4 regions of the Bradyrhizobium sp. 41S5 genome follow, and region 2 is predicted to be linked to each of the others. Evidence: predicted binding sites of a transcription regulator. Region 2 holds the regulator's gene; each other region holds the start of a gene.
What was found. The regulator PhoB, encoded in region 2, activates phosphate uptake and scavenging genes when phosphate is short. The targets are predictions, from matches to a motif close to TGTCATNNANCTGTCAT.
Positions count from the first base shown of each region.

Region 1: HAP47_RS14715 (UDP-2,3-diacylglucosamine diphosphatase) is a predicted target of PhoB. The motif match lies at 2,664-2,680, and genes of this name have one in related genera.
Region 3: HAP47_RS16540 (Orn/Lys/Arg decarboxylase N-terminal domain-containing protein) is a predicted target of PhoB. The motif match lies at 1,568-1,584, and genes of this name have one in related genera.
Region 4: HAP47_RS33440 (esterase-like activity of phytase family protein) is a predicted target of PhoB. The motif match lies at 2,342-2,358, and genes of this name have one in related genera.

Region 1 is NZ_CP083721.1:3,137,452-3,141,658, reverse strand. Features, by position in the region: gene HAP47_RS14725 (threonine/serine dehydratase) at 1-697, opposite strand, end outside; gene HAP47_RS14720 (glycosyltransferase family 4 protein) at 740-1,831, opposite strand; gene HAP47_RS14715 (UDP-2,3-diacylglucosamine diphosphatase) at 1,828-2,640, opposite strand; gene thiD (bifunctional hydroxymethylpyrimidine kinase/phosphomethylpyrimidine kinase) at 2,876-3,673, opposite strand; gene HAP47_RS14705 (Lrp/AsnC ligand binding domain-containing protein) at 3,867-4,112, shown strand; gene HAP47_RS14700 (c-type cytochrome) at 4,123-4,207, opposite strand, start outside.
Region 2 is NZ_CP083721.1:1,037,461-1,041,667, forward strand. Features, by position in the region: gene pstA (phosphate ABC transporter permease PstA) at 1-264, shown strand, start outside; gene pstB (phosphate ABC transporter ATP-binding protein PstB) at 261-1,082, shown strand; gene phoU (phosphate signaling complex protein PhoU) at 1,180-1,896, shown strand; gene phoB (phosphate regulon transcriptional regulator PhoB) at 2,027-2,737, shown strand; gene HAP47_RS04935 (GcrA family cell cycle regulator) at 2,978-3,490, opposite strand; gene HAP47_RS04940 (aspartate aminotransferase family protein) at 3,977-4,207, shown strand, end outside.
Region 3 is NZ_CP083721.1:3,504,040-3,508,246, reverse strand. Features, by position in the region: gene HAP47_RS16550 (cupin domain-containing protein) at 1-288, shown strand, start outside; gene HAP47_RS16545 (acyl-CoA dehydrogenase family protein) at 322-1,479, opposite strand; gene HAP47_RS16540 (Orn/Lys/Arg decarboxylase N-terminal domain-containing protein) at 1,628-3,985, shown strand; gene HAP47_RS16535 (GNAT family N-acetyltransferase) at 4,004-4,207, shown strand, end outside.
Region 4 is NZ_CP083721.1:6,944,847-6,949,053, forward strand. Features, by position in the region: gene HAP47_RS33425 (heme/hemin ABC transporter substrate-binding protein) at 1-400, shown strand, start outside; gene HAP47_RS33430 (FecCD family ABC transporter permease) at 397-1,497, shown strand; gene HAP47_RS33435 (heme ABC transporter ATP-binding protein) at 1,494-2,297, shown strand; gene HAP47_RS33440 (esterase-like activity of phytase family protein) at 2,406-3,758, shown strand; partial or broken gene HAP47_RS33445 (IS30 family transposase) at 3,863-4,207, shown strand, end outside.

The sequences.
Region 1 (4,207 bases), 2.1 Mb from region 2:
GCGCCTCGCGATGGCCGACCTTGAGCGACAAAGCGTGGTCGTCATAGCCCGCGGGCTCGGCGACGATCACCTGGGCCTGCGGATATTTCGCCTTCACGGCGGTAGCAACGCCCGCGATCAGGCCGCCGCCGGAAGCCGGCGCCACCACGATGTCGGGCACAAGCCCGAGCGCTGCCATGTCCTCGGCGATCTCGCGGCCGGCGGTGCCCTGGCCCGCGATCACGAAGGGATCGTCATAAGGACGCACCAACGTCGCGCCGCGCTTGCTGGCGATACCATTGGCGATCGCCTCGCGGTCGTCGCGATCGCGATCGTACAGCACGACCTCGGCGCCATAGGACTTGGTCCGCTCGCGCTTGGTGATCGGCGAGTCCGCGGGCATCACGATGGTCGCCTGCATGTTGAGGATCTTTGCCGCCGCGGCAACGCCCTGGGCGTGGTTGCCCGAGGAGAACGCGACGACGCCCCCGCTCCGCTTGTCCTGCGGTATCGAGGCGAGCTTGTTGAAGGCGCCGCGGAACTTGAACGATCCGGTCCGTTGCAGCATCTCGGGCTTGAGGAAGACCTGGGTGCCGACGCGTTCGTTGAGAACGGGGAAAGTCAGGAGCGGCGTGCGCACCGCGAACGGCGCGACCACCCTTGCGGCGGCATCGATGTCCGCAGCAGCGACGGGTGGATTGAGAGTGATGTCCGTCATCCACGATTTGTATCGCGGCGGCGGGCAACCCGGCAAGACGCTTTAGCGTGAGTTTGGCTGAGGCGCCGGCAAGGCCGCGAAATGGTGCTCTTCGGCGCCGAATTCGAATGCCTCCCCCTCGCCGTCGGGCGCGACGGGGCGGACGTTCATGCAGCGGTCGATGAACACCCGGGCCGACGCCTGCCAGGTGTGGAGCGCGGCAAAATCGACGCAGGCCTGCCGCGGGATGCTGAGCGCCTCCAGGCAGGCGTGGCGCAGATCCTCGTCGAGCACGCCGACCGGCGCCGCGCCGATCACGTCGCGGGGACCGGTGACCGGAAAAGCGGCAACCGGCAAGCCGCTGGCCAGCGCTTCAAGCAGCACCAAACCGAACGTATCGGTGCGGCTGGGGAAAACGAACACATCGGCCGCGGCGTAGATTTCGGCCAATTCTTCCCCATGGCGGGCGCCGAGGAAGAGGGCTTCCGGATATTTCCGCTCCAGCGCCGCCCGCGCCGGGCCGTCGCCGACCACCACCTTGGTGCCGGGCAGATCGAGATCAAGGAATGCTTCGAGGTTCTTCTCCACCGCCACCCGGCCGACGCTGAGATAGACCGGCTGCGGCAGGCAGAGATCGACATCGCGCGGGTGGAACAGCGCGGTGTCGACGCCGCGCGACCACAGCACCACGTTGCGGAAGCCGCGCTGGCGCAGTTCGGCGGCCAGCGCCGGGGTCGCGGCCATCACCGCCCGGCTCGGCCTGTGGAACCAGCGCAGTGCCCGCCACACCCAGGCTTCCGGGACAGGCGTCCGTGCCGAGACGTATTCGGGGAAGCGGGTGTGGAAGCTCGTCGTGAACGGCAGGCCGCGCCTACGGCAATAGCGGCGGACCGAGAGCCCGATCGGGCCTTCGGTCGCGATATGGATGCTGTCGGGCTTGGCCGCCTCGATCAGGCTAGCGACCTTGGCCTGGTACGGCAGCGCCAGCCGGAGATCGCGATAGCTCGGCATCGCGAAGGTGCGGAACTCGTCCGGCGTCAGGAAGCTCACCTCGACGCCGAGCGATTTGGCCGCCTGTGCCATCATGGTCAGCGTGCGGACAACCCCGTTGACCTGGGGATGCCACGCATCGGTCGCGACCAGGATATGCGTCATGCAGCGCGTGCCGTCACTCGCGGAACCGGCGCGATCCGGCGCACCGGGTCGGTCCAGGTGATGATCTCGAAATGGCCGTCCTCATGCTCGGCGAGCGCCGTGCAGCTCTCGACCCAGTCGCCGCAATTCATGTAGCGGATGCCGTGCTCGTCATGAATCGTCGCGTAATGGATATGGCCGCAGATCACGCCGTCGCAGCCGTGACGCCGCGCCTCGCCGGCCAGCGTCGCCTCGAACGCGCCGATATAGTTCACCGCCTTCTTGACCTTCAGCTTGGCCCATTGCGACAGCGACCAGTACGGCACACCGAACATCTTGCGGAAGAAATTGACGAACCGATTCATCTGGATCGCGAAGTCGTAGGCCTTGTCGCCGAGATGGGCGAGCCAGCGCGCGTTCTGCACCACGAGATCGAAGATGTCGCCGTGGATCACGAGGTAGCGCTTGCCGTCGGCGCCGGTGTGAACGGTGTTCTCCACCACGTCGATGCCGCCGAAATGCGTGCCGTAATATTTGCGCAGGAACTCGTCGTGGTTGCCCGGGACGTAGATCACCTTGGCGCCCTTGCGCGCCTTGCGCAGCATCTTCTGCACGAAATCATTGTGGGTCTGCGGCCAGTACCAGTTCGACTTCAGCGCCCAGCCGTCGACGATATCACCAACGAGATAGATCGTGTCGGCATCGTGGGAGCGGAGGAAGTCCAGCAGGCGGTCGGCTTGCGAACCGCGGGCTCCGAGATGAACATCGGAGATAAACAAAGTGCGAAAGCGCCGCTCTGGGCTTTCTTCACTCAAGGAGTCACTTCCCATGCCTGTGCACCTAACAGATTCCTGTGACAAGGCGATGACGATCCCCGCGACCCAAGGCCTCACTAACAGTTAACGAGAATCAGCAGCACGCCCTCCAGTGCGGATAACAGCGGCGTGCGACAATCTGGCGACATGGATGGACGCGGCTGTGCGGAACAGGAGTTGCCTGCATATCGCGGCGGAACAACGCGCATTTGAGCAACGAATGCGGAGCCCGGATGAAGCCTCCGAGCTTTCAATAATACTTGTGGAAGTGATGCACCGGTCCGTGGCCATGGCCGACGGCGAAGCGATCCGCCTGCGCGATCGCATCGGTGATCCACGCCTTGGCGTTGCGCACGGCGGTCTCCAGCGCCTCGCCTTTCGCGAGCCCGGCGGCGATCGCCGACGACAGCGAGCAGCCGGTGCCGTGCGTGTTCGATGTCGCAATGCGTGGCGCTGCGAGCGCGATGCTGCGCGCGCCATCGATCAGATAGTCGATGCTCTCGGCGCCGTGCCCGTGGCCGCCCTTGACCAGCACCGCGCGACATCCCATCGCCAGCAATTGCCGGCCCTGTCGCGCGACGTCGGACTCACTCGATGCGACCGGCTCGTTCAGCAGCGCCGCCGCTTCCGGCAGGTTCGGCGTGATCAGCGAGGCCAGTGGAAACAGCATGGTCTTCAGCGCATCGACCGCCTCGGCAGCCAGCAGCCGATCGCCCGAGGTTGCGACCATCACCGGATCGAGCACGACATGGCGCGGCGCCCAGCGCTGCAGCCCGTCGGCAATCGCCACGATCGTCTCGGCCTGCGCCACCATGCCGATCTTCACCGCGCCGACGTCGAGGTCGGAAAACACCGCATCGATCTGGGCCGTGACGAACGAAGCGGGCACCGGGTGGATGCCGCTGACGCCGGTGGTGTTCTGCGCCGTCAGCGCCGTTATGGCCGAGGCACCATAGACCCCGAGCGCGGCAAAGCTCTTGAGATCGGCCTGGATGCCCGCCCCGCCAGAGGAATCCGAGCCGGCAATGGTGAGCGCGACCGGCGTCATGTTGCGGGACCGGCGGTCGAGACGAATGAGACCATGACGAACGAGATCATGGCCTGTCCTAGCCCGGCCGCCCATCGGCAGCAAGTTCGCCTGACTCTACCGCGAGTTGGCCTTGTTGCCCCCTTGCCTTGCCCCCTTGCCTTGGCCGCCCGTTTTTGGCCTATAGTCGCGGAAATCCCCGGAGGCGACTTTGATGGTTCCTTTCTTCGTCCAGATCAAATGCAAGCTCGGCCAGTCCTACACCGTCGCCAACGCGCTGGCGGAGGCCGAGATTGCGTCCGAGATCTACTCCACCGCGGGCAATTACGACCTCCTGGTCAAGTTCTACGTCGACCACGACACCGACATCGGCCATTTCATCAACGAGAAGGTTCAGGTGATCCCGGGCATCCAGGACACCCTCACCATCATCACCTTCAAGGCGTTCGGCGCGAAGTAGGACGCGCCCGCTAGGACTCCTTCTCCTTCTTGACCGGCTTCGGCGGTCCCTCGACCGGCGGCAGCGACTTGATGTATTCGGCGATCGCGTCGCGA
Region 2 (4,207 bases):
TTGATCACCGGCGTGCTGCTGGCGACCGCCCGCGTCGCCGGCGAGACCGCGCCGCTGCTGTTCACCGCGCTGTCGAACCAGTTTTTCAGTTGGGACTTGACCAAGACGATGGCCAACCTGCCAGTCACCATCAACAACTTCGTGCAGAGCCCCTACGCCTACTGGAAAGAGCTGGCGTGGAGCGGCGCACTGCTGATCACATTCACCGTGCTCGCGCTGAATATCGGCGCGCGTATCCTTGGTGCCGAAAGGGCCGCAAAATGACCGAGCTCTCCGTTTCAACCAGTAACCCGAGCCACGTTGCACCGCATACGCCGCTGCCGGAAGCGCCGCCGAAAGTCACGGTGCGCAACCTCAATTTCTATTACGGCGAGCACCACGCGCTGAAGAACATCAACCTGACGCTGGGCACCAACCGCGTCACGGCGTTCATCGGTCCGTCGGGCTGCGGCAAGTCGACCCTGCTGCGGATCTTCAACCGGATGTATGACCTTTATCCGGGCCAGCGCGCTACCGGTCAGCTGATGCTGGACCAGACCAACATTCTCGATCCCAAGCTCGACCTCAATCTGCTGCGCGCGCGGGTCGGCATGGTGTTTCAGAAGCCGACGCCGTTCCCGATGACGATCTACGAGAACATCGCCTTCGGCATCCGCCTCTACGAGAAGATCTCGAAGTCCGAGATGGACGACCGGGTCGAGAAGGCGCTGCGCGGCGGCGCGCTGTGGAACGAGGTCAAGGACAAGCTGAACGCCTCCGGCCTGTCGCTTTCCGGCGGCCAGCAGCAGCGCTTGTGCATCGCGCGCACCGTGGCGGTGCGGCCCGAGGTGATCCTGTTCGACGAGCCGTGCTCGGCGCTCGATCCGATCTCGACCGCCAAGGTCGAGGAGCTGATCCAGGAGCTCTCCGAGGACTACACGATCGCGATCGTCACCCACAACATGCAGCAGGCGGCGCGCGTCTCCGACAAGACCGCGTTCATGTATCTCGGTGAGCTGATCGAGTTCGACGACACCAACAAGATCTTCACCTCGCCGAGCGATCGACGCACCCAGGACTACATCACCGGCCGGTTCGGCTAGAGCATGATCCGGAAAAGTGGGCACCGGTTTTCCGATCGGATCATGCGAAACTGAGGACACCAAATCATGATCCTCGGGATCATGAGGGAGACAAGCGATGGCTTCTGAACATACCGCCAAGGCATTCGACAGCGACCTGCAGGAGTTGACCCGCCTGGTCGCCGAGATGGGCGGCCTCGTCGAGCGGATGATTACCGAGTCGGTCGACGCGCTGATCCGTCGCGACGTCGCGCTTGGCAAGCGCGTGGTCGCCGCCGACATCGAGATCGACAATCTGCAGCGCGTCATCGAAGAGCGCGCGGTGCTGACGATCGCCCGCCGCCAGCCGATGGCGATCGACCTGCGTGAAATCGTCAGCGCGATGCGCGTGGCCACCGACCTCGAGCGGATCGGCGACCTCGCCAAGAATATGGGCAAGCGCGTCGCGGCGCTGGAAAGCGATTTCCAGCCGCTGAAGCTGATCCGCGGCCTGGAGCACATGACCGACCTCGTGCTGTCGCAGGTCAAGTCGGTGCTCGACGCCTATGCCGCGCACGATCTGCCGGCGGCGATGAACGTCTGGAAGGGCGACGAGGAGGTCGATGCGATCTGCACCTCGCTGTTCCGCGAGCTGCTGACCTACATGATGGAGGATCCGCGCAACATCTCGTTCTGCATACATCTGATGTTCTGCGCCAAGAACATCGAGCGGATCGGGGATCACGCCACCAATATCGCCGAGACCGTGTTCTACATGATCGAGGGCCAGCAGATCACCGACAAGCGCCCGAAGGGCGACATGACCAATTTTGCCACCACTGTGCCGGGTACCTAGGACATGATCCGCGAGCGCGGAGCCGGATTGTCTTCACGACAAGTCGTTTCCGCGGGGATTATGCTCAGGAAAGTAAGCGTTTCGGTTTGCGTCTGGGCAACGGATCACCACAGAGAGAGAACTTGAACCGATGAGCGCACGCATTCTGGTAGTCGAAGACGAGGAAGCGCTGACGACACTGTTGCGCTACAACCTCGATGCGGAAGGCTACGATGTCGAAACGGTCGGGCGCGGCGACGATGCCGACACCCGCCTGAAGGAGCGCGTTCCCGACCTCGTGGTACTGGACTGGATGCTGCCGGGCCTGTCCGGCATCGAGCTGTGCCGCCGCCTGCGGGCGCGGCCCGAGACCAAGCAGCTTCCGATCATCATGCTGACCGCGCGCGGCGAGGAGAGCGAGCGCGTGCGCGGGCTTGCCACCGGCGCCGACGATTACATCGTCAAGCCGTTCTCGGTGCCGGAATTGCTGGCACGGGTGAAGGGCCTGCTGCGCCGCGCGAGCCCGGAGCGGCTTGCGACCGTGCTGACCTATGGCGACATCGAGCTCGACCGCGAGAAGCGCCGCGTGGCGCGCTCGGGACGTCCGATCGATCTCGGTCCGACCGAGTATCGGCTGCTCGAATTCTTCCTCGAGCATCCCGGCCGCGTGTTCAGCCGCGAGCAGCTGCTCGACAGCGTCTGGGGCCGCGACATCTATATCGATGAGCGTACCGTCGACGTGCACATCGGCCGCCTGCGCAAGCTGCTCAATCCGGGCCGCGAGCAGGATCCGATCCGCACCGTGCGCGGCGCCGGCTATGCGCTCGACGACCGCTTCGCGAAGGCCGAGCCGCAGCCGTAAGGCCTGCATGGCAACCTCAAGCCGCAACACGGCGTCGTCCCGGCGAAAGCCGGGACCCATACGCCGCGGCCGCCGCAATGGGCACGCGGCCAGACGGCTTTCTAACAATACGCATTCGGGGTTACGGGTCCCGGCTTTCGCCGGGACGACGCTGGTGGATAGTTCCGCGCTACGATCACACAAACAAATCCCCGCTTTCGCGGGGATTTGTTTTTGCAGTCCAGGCAGTTTCCCGAGTGCTTACTTGATCTGTGGCTTGGCCGACGGCCGGCGGCGATCGGCGGCGGGCTGGTAGGCGACGCGCGAGTGATGCGCGCAATAGGGCAGGCCGGCGAGCGCCTTGCCGCCGCAGAAGAAGAATTCCGGGCTTGAGGGATCGCCGACCGGCCAGTGGCAGGTGGCCTCGTTGAGCTCGAGCAGCGACAGCCGCTGGCTCATCGGCACCACGTTGTCGAAGGAGATCGGATCGGGCTCCATCTCGACCTCGAAGGCGTGCGCCAGCGCGGTGTTGCCGCGCGACACCGGGCGCGCCACCCGCATCATGTGCTGGGCGGGACGGGCCTTGCGCTGCCGCGGCGCAGCCGTGGAGGGGGCCTTGGCGCGGCCGGAGAGGCCGAGCCGATGTACTTTGCCGATCACGGCGTTTCGCGTCACATTGCCAAGTTCCGCCGCGATCTGGCTGGCCGAGAGGCCGGATTCCCAGAGCTTCTTCAGCTGCTCGACGCGATCGTCGGACCAGGTCAATACAGTCATCGCATTCTTCCTTTCGCATGGCGCCGGCCACTCATCGGAGCGGCGCTGCGAGCCAATCTGGACAAATATCCCTGCGGCCAGAATCCCTTAGCCCTCGCCGGGCACGGTGTTGCGCCCGAACGTTTACGCGTGACACGAAGGCTACTTAGAGGGTCCAGTACTGCCGCACGAGATGTCGTACCCGACAGGCCAAACGCTACAATATGGCGTGACTCTGGCGCAAGAGTCCGCGGCCGTGCGTCCACATGTTCCCGCAAAGTTAAGCATTGCTGTGAGGCTTTTCCACCGCTCCGGATTGCGCTGGTTTCGCATTGCAGGAAGGCCAGCAAAGGCCGGCTCCTGGCGATTGACACTTACCGGCCGCCGCATAGAATGTCCCGCACGTGCCGCCCGCAAAGGCGGCCGTTTTGTTTTCCGAAGCTGGCGGTTGCTGCGTAGGCGTCAAGGCGCGCGGCGATTGACGGTTTCAAACCGGCAGTGAACGCCATGACCAACGCCTCGTCGCATCTGCTCCCCGTCTTCGCCCGGGTCGATCTCGGCTTCGAGCGCGGCGAGGGCGCCTGGCTGATCGCAACCAACGGCGACCGCTATCTCGACTTCACCTCGGGCGTCGCGGTGAACGCGCTCGGGCATGCGCACCCGCATCTGGTCAAGGCGCTGCAGGAGCAGGCGACCAAGCTCTGGCACATGTCGAACCTGTTCAAGAGCCCGGACGGC
Region 3 (4,207 bases), 2.5 Mb from region 2:
AGCTGGGACGAGACGATCTACGGGCTTTCGGGCGTCTCGACCTGGCGGGTCGACGGCAAGGAGATCGACATCGGGCCCGGCGAGTCGGTGTTCATCAAGCGCGGTGTCGTGCACGGCTTCACCAACCGTTCGAACGGTCCGGCGACCTGCCTCTGCCTCCTCAGCCCCGGCGCGCTCGGGCCACAATATTTCAAGGACATGGCGGCACTGATGGCGGGGGGTGCCCCCGATCCAGCCAGGATGAAAGAGACAATGCTGCGCTACGGCCTGGTGCCGGTCGCCTCCTGACCGCTCAGAAACCTGCACCGCCGGCGGCCTTGCTCAAAACCGCGTCGTGCCGAGCGGCAGGCCGAGCTTCATGCGCCCGGTCAGCGTATAGCTGTTCGGCGTCATCGCGACATGCTTGATCGCCGCCTGGACGTCGCGGATCGAACGTTCCAGCGTGCCGGTCTCGAAGATCGCGGCCGTGCCGGCGGCCGCCGCGATCATCTCGACGATTCGCGCGGCGCTTTCGCCGGCATTGGCGCACGCGATCCGGTGCAGCAGCCTTGCTTCGATCAGGCGCTCGCCTCCGGCCTCGCTCGCTGCCACCAGCTCCGTCATGTCCTCGACCAGCAGCGCCCGCGCCGACCGCAGCGCCGTTTCGGCTCGGCCGACCATCGCCTGAACCAGCTCGCCGTCGCGCAGCTGGCCGACGCCACCCAGCCGCGGCTTCTTGCCCGCGAGCGCGATCAAGGCGTCGAGCGCGCCGCGCGCGATCCCGAGCGGCACGACCGAGACCGTCCACGAAAACGCCGCCAGACCCGGCAGCCGGTACGGGATGCCCGGCTGGGTCGGCTTGAAGTCGACCAGCGGATGGGTGTGGCTGTCAGGCACGAAGCAGTCCTGCATCTCGAAGTCGCAGCTTCCGGTGGCGCGCAGTCCGGACACGAACCAGGTGTCGTGGAGGCGGACGTCGGCGCGATCGACGTAGCAGCACATCGGCGGGCCATCCTTGCCGTCGGGCCCCTTCACGCTGGCGAGTCCCATGAACCTGGTGGCGTGGGGCGCGCCGCTGCCGAACGGCCAGCGTCCGCTGACGCGATACCCGCCCTCGACCTCGACCGCCGTCCCGATCGCCCCGGTGGCGCTCGCGATGAAGGCGTGCGGATCGGCGAACCAGCCCCGCACCACCTCCTCCGGCAGATAGCCGCCGGCCCGGCTCATGCCGCCGCCATTGCCGACTAGCCAGCCGACCGAACCGTCGAGCGCGGCGGCCGCCTCTACGATCGTCATGAAGTCGAGCGGCGAGAATTCCGGCCCGCCCAGCGCCTTAGGCAGGTACAGCCGAAACATTCCGGCCTCGGCCAGGGCGCGGACCACGGCGTCGGGAAGCCGGCGCTCGCGGTCGAAATCCGCCCGTTGCTCGGCAATCAGCGGGGCAACGCGCTCGAGCGCGGCCAAATGGTCGGCAACAGCGGGGTTGGCAGGCTGGGGCATAGCGCCTTCCTTTTGCGAAAGCTGGCAATATCGGGAGTTCAGCGCAGCGACGCGGATTTGGCCATGGCACCTGGCGTCGCAGCGGGATTGTCATCTCTTTGTCATGAATTGTGCAGACAGGTTCAGCGGACCAGTTTCGGGGACATGCATGGACTATTTCAAACGCTTCAACTTCCTGTTCGCGGCGCCGGTTTTCGAGGCCGACGACCTCGAAGGCATCCGCTTCAACCAGATCATCGCCGAGATCGAGCGCTCCGGCTTCGAGGTGGTCCGCGCCCGCAAGCTGGAAGATGCCGAGATCGCGGTGCAGACCGATGCGGCGATCGGCTGCATGGTGGTCGACTGGGGCAAGAAGGGTCTCGAGGGCAAGACCGCGGCGCTGATCAACCTGATGCGCCGGCGCGGCCTCGACTTCCCGATCCTCCTGCTGATCCGTCGCAAGCGGTTCGAGGACCTGCCGGTCGAGGTGCTCGATTTCATCGACGGCTACGTGTTCCTGTCCGAGGAAACCCCGCCCTTTATCGCCAAGAACCTGATTTCGAGGCTCAAGCAATATGCCGAGAACCTGAAGACCCCGTTCTTCGGGGCGCTGGTCGACTACGCCGAGGAAGGCAACCAGCTCTGGACCTGCCCGGGCCACAATGGCGGCGTGTTCTACAGCCGCAGCCCGATCGGCCGGGTGTTCGTCGAGCATCTCGGCGAGGCGGTGTTCCGCGACGACCTCGACAATTCCGTGCTCGATCTCGGCGACCTTCTCACCCATGAGGGGCCGGCGCTGCGGGCGCAAAAGGAAGCCGCCAAGATCTTCGGCGCCGAGAAGACCTATTTCGTGCTCAACGGCACCTCGACCTCCAACAAGGTCGCGCTCGGCTCGCTGGTCACCGACGGCGATCTCGTGCTGTTCGACCGCAACAACCATAAGGCCGCGCATCACGGCGCGCTCCTGATCGGCGGCGGCATCCCGGTTTATGTGCCGACGGTGCGCAACGCCTGGGGCCTGATCGGCCCGATGCGCTGGGACCTGCTCGACGAGGGGAGCTTGCGCGACCAGATCCGCAAGCACCCGCTGGTCAAGGACGAGAGCGCCTGGAAGAAGGAGCGTCCGTTCCGCGTCGCCGTGGTCGAGCAGTGCACCTATGACGGCACCATCCACTCCGCCGAGATGATCCTCAAGCGGATCGGCCATCTCTGCGACTACATCCTGTTCGACGAGGCCTGGGCCGGCTTCATGAAGTTCCACCCGATCTATTCCGGCCGCTTCGCGATGGGGCTTTCCAACCTCAGCCCCGAGGCGCCTGGCATCATCGCCACCCAATCGACCCACAAGCAGCTCGCGAGCTTCTCGCAGGCCTCGCAGATCCACATCCGCGACCGCCACATCAAGGGCCAGAAGCGCCGGGTCGAGCACCGCCGCTTCAACGAAAGCTTCATGCAGCACGCCTCGACCTCGCCGTTCTATCCGATCTTCGCCTCGCTCGACGTCGGCGCGCAGATGATGAAGGGCCGCTCCGGCGAAGTGCTATGGGACGACACGATCCGGCTCGGCATCGAGCTGCGCAAGAAGATCCGCGCGGTGAAGCGCGAGTTCGAGGAGAAGGAGACGCGCGCCGAGCGACGCTGGTTCTTCGAGTCGTTCGTGCCGGACCGCGTGATGATCCCCGACGTCGCGCGCAAGAACGGCGTGCACAATGTCGCCTGGGAGACGATCTCGACCGATCAGCTCGCGACCAATCCGTCCTACTGGCAGCTCAGCCCGGGCGAAACCTGGCACGGCTTCCCGGAGCTGACCGCGGGCTTTGCCATGACCGACCCGAACAAGCTCACCTTGCTGACGCCGGGCTTCGATCATGCCACCGGCGCCTATGCCGACCACGGCATCCCCGCCCCGGTCGTGGCGCAATATCTGCGCGAGAACCAGATCGTCGCCGAGAAGAACGACCTCAACTCCCTGCTCTTCCTGCTGACGCCCGGCGTCGAGGCCAGCAAGGCCGGCACGCTGATCTCCGGGCTCGTCGCCTTCAAGAAGCTGCACGACGACAACGCGCTGGTCGAGGACGTCATCCCCGAATTCTTCCGCCGCCGCCCGCAACGCTACGCCGGCGTGCGGCTGCGCGACCTCTGCGGCGACATGCACCGCTTCTTCCGCGACGGCGGTGTCAGCACGCTGCAGGCCAAGCAGTTCCTGCCCGAACATCTCCCCGAGATCGCGATGTCGCCGCGCCAGGCGGCGCAATATCTGATCCGCAACGACGTCGACTATCTGCCGATCGACCAGATCTTCGGTCGCATCGCCGCGACGCCGTTCGTGGTCTACCCGCCCGGCATCGCCACCATCGTGCCCGGCGAGCGGCTGTCGGAACGCAGCAAGCCGATGATCGACTACCTCAAGATGTTCGAGGCGAGTTTCAATGCATTCCCGGGCTTCGAGGTCGAGGTCCAGGGCATCTACAAGGAGATCGACGACGCGGGCCGCGTCCGCTTCTACACCTATGTCGTGTCCGAATAGGCCAGCGGACGCAACACAATGGAGAATGATCAAAAGATCACCGTCCGTCCCTCGCGCGACAGCGACGTCGATGCGATGCTGTCGATCTACCGCCATCACATCCGCCACGGCATCGAGGAGAGCGTCGACGATTCCGGCACGCCGGAGCCCGATGACCTGCGCGACCGCCGCAAGAATCTGCGCAACACCCGCCTGCCGCATCTGGTCGCGCTGTGCGACGGC
Region 4 (4,207 bases), 2.5 Mb from region 2:
GATGTCGCTCTTGAGCGGCCGGGCGTTGGCCGCGGGCCAAAAGACCGCCGCGGACGAGATCATCCAGCTCGCCGGCGGCATCAACGCGATCGACGGTTACGACGGCTACAAGCCGGTCAACGACGAAGCCATCGTGGCGGCGAAACCGGACGTCGTGCTGTCGATCGATCGCGGCAAGGACTCGCTGACGTCGGATGCCGTGTTCGCGCATCCGGCCTTCGCACTGACACCGGTCGCGGCCAACAAGGCCTTCATCTCGATGGAGGGGCTTTATCTGCTCAGCTTCGGACTGCGCACCGCGGCCGCGGCGCGCGACCTCTCGGTCAAGCTCTATCCGGCGCTGGCGCCGGAGGCCGCCAACTTCAAGCCGGCAGCGCTGACCGCGAACTGCCGGCAATGAGCGTGCTGGCCGAACGTCCCGCGCGTGCGAAACGACGGCGCGCCGGCGTGTCGCTGCGGCCGGCGGCGACACTCACCCTGCTCTGCCTGCTTGCGGCGCTCGCAGCAATCGCGCTGGTCGCCCTGACGGTCGGCGCCGCGGGTATCCCCATGGCACGGCTTCCCGCCGCGCTCGGACTATGGGCCGACGGCGCGGCCAACCCGCTGCTGGCGCGCGACCAGCTCGTGGTGTGGTCGATCCGGATCCCGCGGATCGCCGCGGCCGCGATGGTCGGCGGACTCCTTGCCGTATCAGGCACAATCATGCAGGGCCTGTTCCGCAACCCCCTCGCCGATCCGGCGCTGGTCGGCGTCTCCTCCGGCGGCGCGTTTGCCGCCGCAGTGGCGATCGTGTTCACCGACAGCCATCTCGGCGAGAGCCTGCGCTTCCTGCAGCATCAGCTGCTGCCGATCGCGGCCTTCGCCGGGTCGCTGATCACGACCATCGTGCTGTATGGCATTGCCAGCCGCGGCGGCCGGACGTCGATTGCGATCTTCCTGCTGGCCGGGCTTGCGATTGCCGCGATCGCCAATGCCGGCATCGGGCTCCTGGTCTTCGTTGCCGACGACCGCCAACTGCGCGACATCACCTTCTGGATGCTGGGTTCGCTGAGCGGCGCGACCTGGAGCAAGCTCACGGCGCTTGCCCCGATACTGGCCGCGGCGCTGATCGCCTGCCTCTCGATCGCGCGCGGACTCGACGTGCTGGTGCTTGGCGAGGCCGAGGCATTCCACAGCGGCGTCGACGTCGAGCGGCTGAAGCGGATCTCGATCGTGCTGGTGTCGGCGATGACCGGGGTCGCGGTCTCGGTCTGCGGCGTGGTCGGCTTCGTCGGCATCGTGGTGCCGCATCTGCTGCGGCTGGTGATTGGACCCGGGCATCGCCTGCTGCTGCCGGCCTCCACATTGCTCGGTGCGATCCTGCTGGTCGGCGCCGACACGGTGGCGCGCACCATCGTGGCCCCCGCTGAGATGCCGATCGGCATCTTGACCGCGGCGATCGGCGCGCCGTTCTTCCTTGCCATGCTGCTGCGCCAGCGCTCCCTGGTGTCGCTATGAGCGCGCTGCTGGAGGCGCAGTCGGTATCGATGAAGGTCGGCGGCGCAGCGCTGGTCGATGCGGTCTCGCTGCAGATCGCCGCCGGCGAGATGGTCGCGATCGTGGGTCCCAACGGCGCCGGCAAATCGACCCTGCTGCGGATGCTGTCGGGCGATCTCCGTCCGTCGCGCGGAACGATCCGGCTCAGGCAGCGCGACCTCAACGCCTATGGTCCGCGCGAGCTGGCGCAGCGCCGCGCGATGCTGTCGCAGCATGTTAACGTCACCTTCCCGTTCACGGTCGAGGAAATCGTCAGCATGGGCGCCGGCGAGAGTCCGCGCGCGGTGACGCGCGCGCTGGTCGCCGCGGCGCTGGACGAGGTCGGGCTGGCGCATTTCCGTTTCAGGCAATTGCCGACGCTGTCCGGCGGCGAGCAGCAGCGCGCGCATTTCGCTCGCGTGCTGGTGCAGCTCGCCTGCGGCGAGGCGCTGCACGGGCCGGGACTGTTGCTGCTCGACGAGCCGACCTCGAGCCTCGATTTACGGCATCAGATCGACCTGGTCGAAACGGCAAGGCGGCGCGCCGCGCGCGGCACCGCCGTGATCGCGATCCTGCACGACCTCAATCTCGCGATGCGGTTCGCCGACCGCATCCTGCTTCTGCATCGCGGCCGGCTTGCTGTCGACGGCGACCGTGCCGCCGCGATGCAAGCGGACACGCTGAGGCAGATCTTCGAGATCGACGCCCCGATCGACTATACCGCGAGCGGCGTGCCCTTCCTGCTGCCGCAGACGATGCAGCCGGCGGGCAAGGCGACGTAACGCCGCAAGGCTTATCCCGTCGCAACATCCGCGGTTCACAAAACTGTCAGCCGGCTGTAACAGGCGGCTCGGAGAACACCGCATCGTTTGTCCTTTGGGAGATCAACCATGCGCCTGTCACTGCTCTGTTCCGTCGCCTCGATCCTGCTCGCCACATCGGCGTTCGCGCAGAGCGAGGGCGAATTCCCGGCGACGCTGGCAGGACACGCCGTGATGCCGGCGGAGAGCTTCATCGACGCCCCCGCGGATGCCCCGAACGATTTGAAGACATCGGGCAAATACACCACCGGCAAGCGCGTCGATGCCATCGGCACCGCGATGGGCAAGTCCTACGAGCGGCCGACCGGCGTGTCGCTGCCATTCAAGGGCCAGCCTCTGCAAGGCCATTCCGGCATCAAGACGATGGCCGACGGCTCGTTCTGGGTGATCACGGACAACGGCATGGGCGCGCGCTACAACTCGGCGGACTCGATGCTGTACCTGAACCGCTACAAGATGGACTGGGCGAACGGCAAGATCGAGCGTCAGGAGACCGTGTTCCTGCACGATCCCGACAAAAAGGTGCCGTTCCGCATCGTGCATGAGGACACCGCGAAGCGCTACCTCACCGGCGCCGACTTCGACACCGAGGGCTTTCAGATCATCAACGACACCTTCTGGATCGGCGACGAGATCGGGCCCTACATCCTCAAGGCCGACAAGACCGGCAAGATCCTCGCGGTGTTCGAGACAGTCGCCGACGGCAAGCCGGTGCGCTCGCCGGATCACTGGGCCGTGCAGTCGCCCGGCGCGCCCGGCGCAAGCTACATCAACGTCAACCTGCGACGCTCCAAGGGCTATGAGGGCTTTGCCTCCTCCAAGGACGGCAAGTTCCTCTACGGCCTGCTCGAAGGGCCGCTGTGGGATGCCGACAAGAAGGACCGGGAGAAGGTCGACGGCAAGGAAGCCTCCCGTATCCTCGAATTCGACGTCGCGGCGGAGAAGTTCACCGGTCGCTATTGGCAATATGTGTTCGAGCAGAACGGCAACGCGATCGGCGACTTCAACATGATCGATCCGACCCAGGGCCTTGTGATCGAGCGCGACAATGGCGAAGGCACCGCCGACAAGGCCTGCCCGCAAGGCCAGCGCGGCGAGAACTGCTTTCCTGACCTCGCCAGGTTCAAGCGCGTCTACAAGATCGAGTTGTCGGACGCCAATGTCGGCAAGCCGGTGCGCAAGATCGCCTATATCGACCTAATGAAGATCCGCGATCCGAACCACAAGGCCCGCAAGCCGCTCAACGACGGCGTCTACACCTTTCCGTTCTTCACCATCGAGAATGTCGACCGCGTCGACGAGACCCACATCATCGTCGGCAACGACAACAATCTGCCGTTCTCCTCGAGCCGCGATCCGAACAAGGCCGATGACGACGAGTTCGTGCTGCTCGAAGTCGGCGACTTCCTGAAGGCGAAGTGATAGGTTGCGCTTACCGTTAACAACAGCGTGATCGCCCGGCTTGACCGGGCGATCCAGGGCGGTTTCAACCGGTCGTCGCAACACTCCATCAAAAGGAGGCTGCGATGAAGAGGTGGAGTGGGCATTCGGATCGAGGTGAGCGAACGATCCAGAGGTCGCCATATCGGCCTCGCGAGGTCCTGCGAGAGAAGCGTAGGCCGTTCTGGATCGCGATTGCAGCGGGGCGATCGAGCGAGGATGCTGCGATTGACGCCGGGGTGTCGCCGGTGGTCGGAGTACGCTGGTTCCGGAGGGCGGGCGGCATGCCGCCAACACATCTATCGCGGTCGTCAAAACCGCCATCAGGGCGCTACCTTTCATTCGCCGAACGAGAGGAGATCGCGATCTTGCGTGCACAGGGCCAGGGGGTACGAGCCATCGCTCGTCAGCTCGGTCGCCCTCCCTGCACG